One region of the Comamonas sp. 7D-2 genome, then DNA from elsewhere that is predicted to be linked to it. Evidence: predicted binding sites of a transcription regulator. Region 1 holds the regulator's gene; each other region holds the start of a gene.
What was found. Region 1 encodes sigma-54, which starts transcription at its own class of promoters, with help from an activator protein. Its sites were predicted from a motif close to TGGCANGNAANCTGCTTT; they were not measured.

Region 1 (2,270 bases):
CACCGACCACAATGTGCGAGAGACGCTGGGCATCTGCGACCACGCCTTCATCATCAGCGACGGCCATGTGCTGGCCGAAGGCACGCCCGAGGAGATCGTGGAGAACGCCGATGTGCGCCGCGTCTATCTGGGCGAACATTTCAGAATGTGATGACCCCCACGCTCCCTCACTTTGTGCGGTCGCTGCCCCCAGAAGGGGCCCTGACCGGCTGCGCCGAGGTTTGCCTTGGGGCGGCCCGGCGGCAAACCCGTAGCACTGCGCGCGTTTGCAATGATTGTCTGGGGGCCGCGCCTCGATGAAGCCAGGTCTCTCGCTACGCGTTTCGCAGCATTTATCGCTTACGCCGCAGCTGCAGCAATCCATTCAGCTGCTGCAGCTTTCCACCCTGGAGCTGGCGCAGGAAGTCGAGCAGATGCTGGTCGACAACCCTTTTCTGGAACGTGCGGGCGATGAGGCCGAAACTGCGGGAGATGCTCCTGTAGATGTAGCTAATAGCGCCAGTGAATACAGTACTTCAGATGGTATTCATGCTGAAAGAGATGCATCGCAAGCGCAACAAGCTACTGAAACGGTAGCGGAGGCATCAAACCCCGAAACCCCTGAAACGCTGAACTGGGAGGCCGAGGGCCTGGACGGCCAGGACGGGGAATGGGGTGGCGAATCCAGCAGCGAGTGGGATACGCCCTCGGCCAGCAGCTCCACGCGCAACCGCGATGGCGATGACGAAACCGATGCCATCGATCTGGCGCGCGAGCACCAGAGCCTGACCGACTTTCTCCATCGTCAGGCGCTGAGCCTGCATCTGGGCGCGGCGGACATGGCGGCGCTGCGCTTTCTCATCGAGTCGCTCAGCGACGACGGCTATCTCGAGGATTCCCTGCAGGAGCTGGCGCAGAGCCTGGCCGGCGACGACCTGGAAGAGCGCGAGGAACTGGAGCAGCACTTTGTCATTGCTCTGAAGCTGCTTCAAAGCCTGGAGCCCGTGGGCGTGGGAGCGCGTGATCTGGCCGAGTGCCTGCAGCTGCAGCTGCGCGACCTGATCCGCACCGCCGAGGACGAGGGCACGACCGAGGCGCATATGAACCGGCTGCTGCTGGCGCAGGCCATCTGCGCGCAGCCCATGGACCTGCTGGCGCGGCGCGATCTGCGCAAGCTCACCAGCCTGTGCGGCGCGCGAGAGGAACAGCTGCGCGAAGCCATGGCCCTGATCGCCAGGCTGGAGCCGCGTCCGGGTCGGCGCTTTGTGGACGTGGAGCGCCATATCGTGGTGCCTGATGTCATCGTGCGCCCGCTGCGGTCCGGCTCGGGCCGGGTGGACTTCTCCGTGCAGCTCAACCCCGAGGTCATGCCGCGTCTGCGCGTGCACGACATCTATGCCGGCGTGCTGCGCCGCCACAAGAACAGCGACGGCCATGCGGCGCTGCAGCAGCAGTTGCAGGAGGCGCGCTGGTTCATCAAGAACATCCAGCAGCGTTTCGACACCATCTTGCGGGTCTCCGAAGCCATTGTGGAGCGGCAGAAGAACTTCTTTGTGCATGGCGAACTGGCCATGCGCCCGCTGGTGCTGCGCGATATCGCCGACACCCTGGGTCTGCACGAGTCCACGATCAGCCGCGTGACCACGGCCAAGTACATGGCCACGCCCCAGGGCACCTTCGAGCTCAAGTATTTCTTCGGCTCGGGCCTGGGCACGGAAACCGGCGGCAGTGCTTCCAGCACGGCCGTGCGTGCGCTGATCAAGCAGTTTGTCGATGCCGAAGATGCCAAGAAGCCGCTGTCGGACGCCAAGCTGGCCGATATGCTCAAAGAGCAGGGCATCGAGTGCGCGCGCCGCACCGTCGCCAAATACCGCGAGCAGCTCAAGATACCGACGACCACGCTGCGCAAGGCGCTGTAGGGCACCGCAGAAACAAGAAAGCCGCTGATGCATCACACAGCGGCTTTCTTGTTCTGTATTTAGGGCGGGAGCCTTGATAAGGCATTCCTCAAGCAAGGGGCAGCGAGCAAGAGCCGCCCTTGCGGCGATGCTGCCGTCCCCCCTTGGGGGCGCCCGGCCAGGGGAAGGCGCGTAGCGCCTCAGGGGGTTATCAAGAAACCAACCACCAGATAAACCAGACCAGCACGCCAATCATCAGGCCGAACTTGAGGATCTTGTAGAAGGTCGGATTCCAGTCGCGGAAGGCGCGGCGGTACTTGCCCGCATAGAACGAGATCTTGAACAGCTTGCTGATCATGCCGCGCGGATCGCCCTCGTTGTTGGGCGAGCTGG
Region 2 (2,270 bases), 460 kb from region 1:
ACAGGCCAGCAGGCTGGCAACCAGCTGGGGTGTAGAACGTGCCCTTTCTGTAGGCCCTTCGGCAATCGCAACGGCATGGAAGCCGTCGTCAGCGGCAGCGCCGGCCTCGATTGTCGGTGGTGCAAGGCTCGCATCGGACTGCGCCCAGTCGCTGGCAAAAGCCTGCTGCATCTGCATGACCACCGGACCCTGCAGGCGCAGCATGATGTCCACCCAGGGGGCATAGCGAGCCTTGATGCGAAAGCCTTCGTCGGCGCAGTTCTGGCTGCCGCAATAGTTGATCCTGCCGTCTATGAGCGTGATCTTGCGGTGGTTGCGCAGGTCGATGCGGCTGGTCAGCATGACTTTGAGCAGATTGCTGATGGGCAGGGCAATCGCCAGGTGCACGCCGACCTGCCGCATCTGCTGCCACAGTGGCGAGCGCGTCAGTGCGCGCGAGCCCAGACCGTCGACCATGGCCCGGCAGGTCACGCCGCGCTGCGCGGCACGCATCAGGGCATGGGCCACATCGGTGCCGGTGCTGTCGTCCAGCCAGATGTAGTACAGCACATTGATCTCGTGGTGCGCGGCATCCATGTCGGCCAGCATCTGCGCACGGGCATGCGCGCCATCGCGCATGAGCTCGGCCCTGTGGCCGGGCAGCGGTACAAAGCCGTTGATGGACGAGGCATAGCGGAAGGCCGGCAGCCATTGATCGGGAATGGCGGGCCGTGCCTGCGGCGTGGGGCCGGGGGCGGTCGCAAGGGCGCTGCCCCGGGTCTGACAGAACTCGCGCACATTGAGCCTTCTGCGGCCTGGTACACGGCCCAGGGCCACTTCCCCAAACAGGTAGTACAGCAGGCAGCTCACATAGGGCAGCAGCACGATGACCATGAGCCAGGCCAGCCGCACATCGGGCCGCATGTCTCTGCGCAGCAGAATGCGCAGGCCGAAGCCGGCAATCAGCAATACATGAAGAGTCAGCAGCAGCCAGGTCATGAATCAGTGCAGCAACGATGGACCTTGTCGAGCATAACGGGCTCAGGCCTGAGCACAAGCTGCCCGTCGTGATTCTCATGAAACAGGCGCAAAGACCTTGATGGGTCAACGCATGCTGCTATCCATCATGAAGCATCGACAGATCGACATGGCACTGGCATGGAACCTGCTTCCTTTTTTTGTCAAAGCAAACAAGCAGGGGGGAGTGCATGGAAATGGTGCCATTGACTGCCATCGACAAGGCAGATACCGGTTGGGTCATGGTCGCGTCGGCGCTGGTCTTGCTGATGACCTTGCCGGGCATTGCCCTGTTCTATGCGGGGCTGGTGCGGCGCAAGAATGTGGTCAACACCATGGTGGCCGTGTTTGCGGTGGCCTGCGTGGTGACCCTGACCTGGTTCGGCCTGGGCTACTCGCTCGCGTTCACCGCCGAGTCTGCCTGGCTTGGCAATCTGGGACGAGCCTGGTTTGCCTCGCTGCACTTCGATGGCCGGCGCAGCATGATCTCGGTCAGCCATCTGGCACCGCATCTGCCCGAGGCGGCCTATGCCCTGTTCCAGGCCGCATTCGCCATCATCACCACCTCGCTGATCGTGGGGGCCGTGGTAGAGCGCATGCGCTTTGCGGCCCTGCTGGTGTTTGCCGCGCTGTGGAGCGTGGTGGTCTATGCGCCGGTGGCCCACTGGGTGTGGGAGAGCGGGGGCTGGCTGAACCAGCTCGGCGCACTGGACTTTGCCGGCGGTGCCGTGGTGCATGTGAATGCGGGCGTGGCGGCACTGGTCTGTGCCTTCATGATGGGGCGCAGGCGCGGCTATGGAACCGAGCCATTCGAGCCGCACAGCCTGGGCTGGACGGCCATGGGCACGGCGCTGCTGCTGTTCGGCTGGTTCGGCTTCAACGCGGGATCGGCCCTGTCTGCCGACGGGCGTGCAGCGCTGGCCTTTGTGGTCACTCTCGTGGCGGCAGCGGCTGCCGGTCTGGCATGGATGGTGGTGGAGTGGCTGGTTCGCGGTGCTCCGACCTTGCTGGGCCTGCTCTCGGGCATGGTGGGCGGACTGGTGGCCATCACACCGGCTGCGGGCTTTGTGCAGGTGGGCAGTGCGGTGTGGATAGGCCTGATTGCGGGCGCCGTCTGCTTCTGGGGCGCAACCTGGCTCAAGCGCCGTCTCGGGGCCGATGACTCGCTCGATGTGTTCGGCGTGCATGGCGTGGGCGGCATTGCGGGCTCCATCCTCACGGCGGTGTTTGCCGACCCCCTGATTGCGGGCACAGGCGCCACGGTGATGAACCAG
Region 3 (2,270 bases), 1.4 Mb from region 1:
CCTTGATGGCCTGGCTTCTGGGTTACTTCTTCTGGGCCGATGCGGTCCTCAAGGTGCAAAGCCTGCTGGACGGGGTGGGCTGGCTGCATTCCTTGTGGCTATGGCTGCAAGGGCTGGGCCTTGGGTATGCCTCGGAGGTGGTGGCTTCCATTTTTGTTGTGTTGGGAGCAATGCCTGTACTCGTGGTGCTGGTTTTGCTGCTGGTGGGCCTGTTCATGGCACCAGTGCTCACCCAGCTGGTGGCCGAGAAACGCTTTGTCGGTCTCGAGAAAAAGCATGGCGGCTCCACCATGGCCAGCTTGGTCTGGTCGGGCGGCTCCACGCTGATTGCGCTGCTGGCCTTGTTTGTCACTCTGCCGTTATGGGTGTTCCCGCCGCTGATGCTGGTGGTGGCGCCTTTGATCTGGGGATGGCTCACCTACAGGGTCATGGCATTTGACGCCTTGTCTGAGCATGCCAGCAAGGACGAGCGCCGGGCCCTGTTTGCCCGTCATCGCATGTCGCTCATTCTGATGGGCGTGATCTGCGGCTATCTGGGCGCAGCGCCCGGTGTGGTCTGGATTTCCGGGCTGCTGTTCCTGGCCGCCTTCTGGATTCTTGTGCCCATTGCCATCTGGATCTATGCGCTGGTATTTGCCTTCTCTGCACTGTGGTTTGCCCACTTCTGTCTGGCGGCGCTGGAGCAGATGAGGGCGCAGACCATGCCGAGTGCTGCCGACCCGCAGGTCCCGTTTGCACCTGGTGCAGATGATTCGGATGGTGCAGCTTCGGTGGCTCGCTGAAAAGCGTCTGCAGCAGGTTGAATCAGGTGCCATGCACCAAAAACAACCTTGTTTCGGAAATGCACCAAATTGGTGCTAATTAATTCACCAAGATGGTGCAATTGTGTGGCGTGCTCTGGCAGTGAGACAATGCGCGTCTGTTTGGTGCAGTTTGCAGATGCAGCTCTGGTAAGTGCTTATGTCTTGTGCCGAATATCTTTACACCAAGGCTCGGTTTCGGTGCGCAGATGTTGTTGTGAGGCGCCGAGGTCGAGTTGGCACGCAAACTGCTAGATACTATTCATTCTTTATTTGATCAGCCAAAGTTGGCAGGAGAGATCTAATGGCGAAGACCGTTGCAGACGTGATGCAGATGGTGCAGGATAACGAGGTCAAGTTCGTGGACCTGCGCTTTACCGATACCCGCGGCAAGGAACAGCACGTGACCGTGCCCGTGTCGCACTTCGACGAGGACAAGTTCGCCTCGGGCCATGCTTTCGACGGCTCTTCCGTTGCCGGCTGGAAGGGTATCGAAGCCTCGGACATGCAGCTGGTTCCTGATCCCAACACTGCCAATATCGATCCCTTCTTCGAAGAAACCACACTGATTCTGCAGTGCGATGTGATCGAACCCGGTGATGGCAAGGCCTACGACCGCGATCCCCGTTCCATTGCCAAGCGTGCTGAAGCCTACCTGAAGGCTTCCGGCCTGGGCGATACCGCTTACTTTGGTCCCGAACCCGAATTCTTCATCTTCGACGGCGTGCGCTGGGGTACCGAGCCTCACAACCCCTTCTTCGAAATCGAAGAATATGAGGCTCCCTGGAACACCGGCACCAAGTTCGAGACCGGTAACCGTGGTCACCGTCCTCGCGTCAAGGGTGGCTACTTCCCAGTTCCTCCTGTCGACAGCACCCAGGACATGCGTGCAGAGATGTCGCTGCTGCTGGAAGCGGTCGGCATCCCTGTCGAAGTGTTCCACCATGAAGTGGCCGGCGCCGGTCAGAACGAAATCGGCACACGCTTCTCGACCCTGGTCGAGCGTGCCGACTGGACACAGCTGCAGAAGTACATCATCTGGAACGTGGCCAACACCTACGGCAAGACGGCAACCTTCATGCCCAAGCCCTACGCTGGCGATAACGGCTCCGGTATGCACGTGCACCAGTCCGTGTGGAAGGATGGCAAGAACCTGTTTGCCGGCGACGGCTATGCCGGCCTGTCCGACTTCGCCCTGTACTACATCGGCGGCATCATCAAGCACGCTCGTGCGCTGAACGCCATCACCAACCCTGGCACCAACAGCTACAAGCGTCTGGTTCCCGGCTTTGAAGCGCCCGTGAAGCTGGCTTACTCGGCCAAGAATCGCTCGGCCTCCATCCGTATTCCTTACGTCAGCAACCCCAAGGCTCGTCGCGTGGAAGCACGCTTCCCCGATCCTCTGATGAACCCCTACCTGGGTTTCGCAGCTCTGCTGATGGCCGGCCTGGACGGCGTGGAAAACAAAAT

Region 2: MPZ60_RS00650 (ammonium transporter) is a predicted target of sigma-54. The motif match lies at 1,134-1,151, and genes of this name have one in related genera.
Region 3: glnA (type I glutamate--ammonia ligase) is a predicted target of sigma-54. The motif match lies at 1,038-1,055, and genes of this name have one in related genera.

The regions. Positions count from the first base shown of each region.
Region 1 covers NZ_CP094238.1:5,145,274-5,147,543, reverse strand. Annotated here, with positions in the region: gene lptB (LPS export ABC transporter ATP-binding protein) at 1-151, shown strand, start outside; gene MPZ60_RS23700 (RNA polymerase factor sigma-54) at 297-1,898, shown strand; gene MPZ60_RS23695 (aspartyl/asparaginyl beta-hydroxylase domain-containing protein) at 2,089-2,270, opposite strand, start outside.
Region 2 covers NZ_CP094238.1:147,144-149,413, forward strand. Annotated here, with positions in the region: gene cls (cardiolipin synthase) at 1-978, opposite strand, end outside; gene MPZ60_RS00650 (ammonium transporter) at 1,188-2,270, shown strand, end outside.
Region 3 covers NZ_CP094238.1:3,769,936-3,772,205, reverse strand. Annotated here, with positions in the region: gene MPZ60_RS17285 (EI24 domain-containing protein) at 1-782, shown strand, start outside; gene glnA (type I glutamate--ammonia ligase) at 1,105-2,270, shown strand, end outside.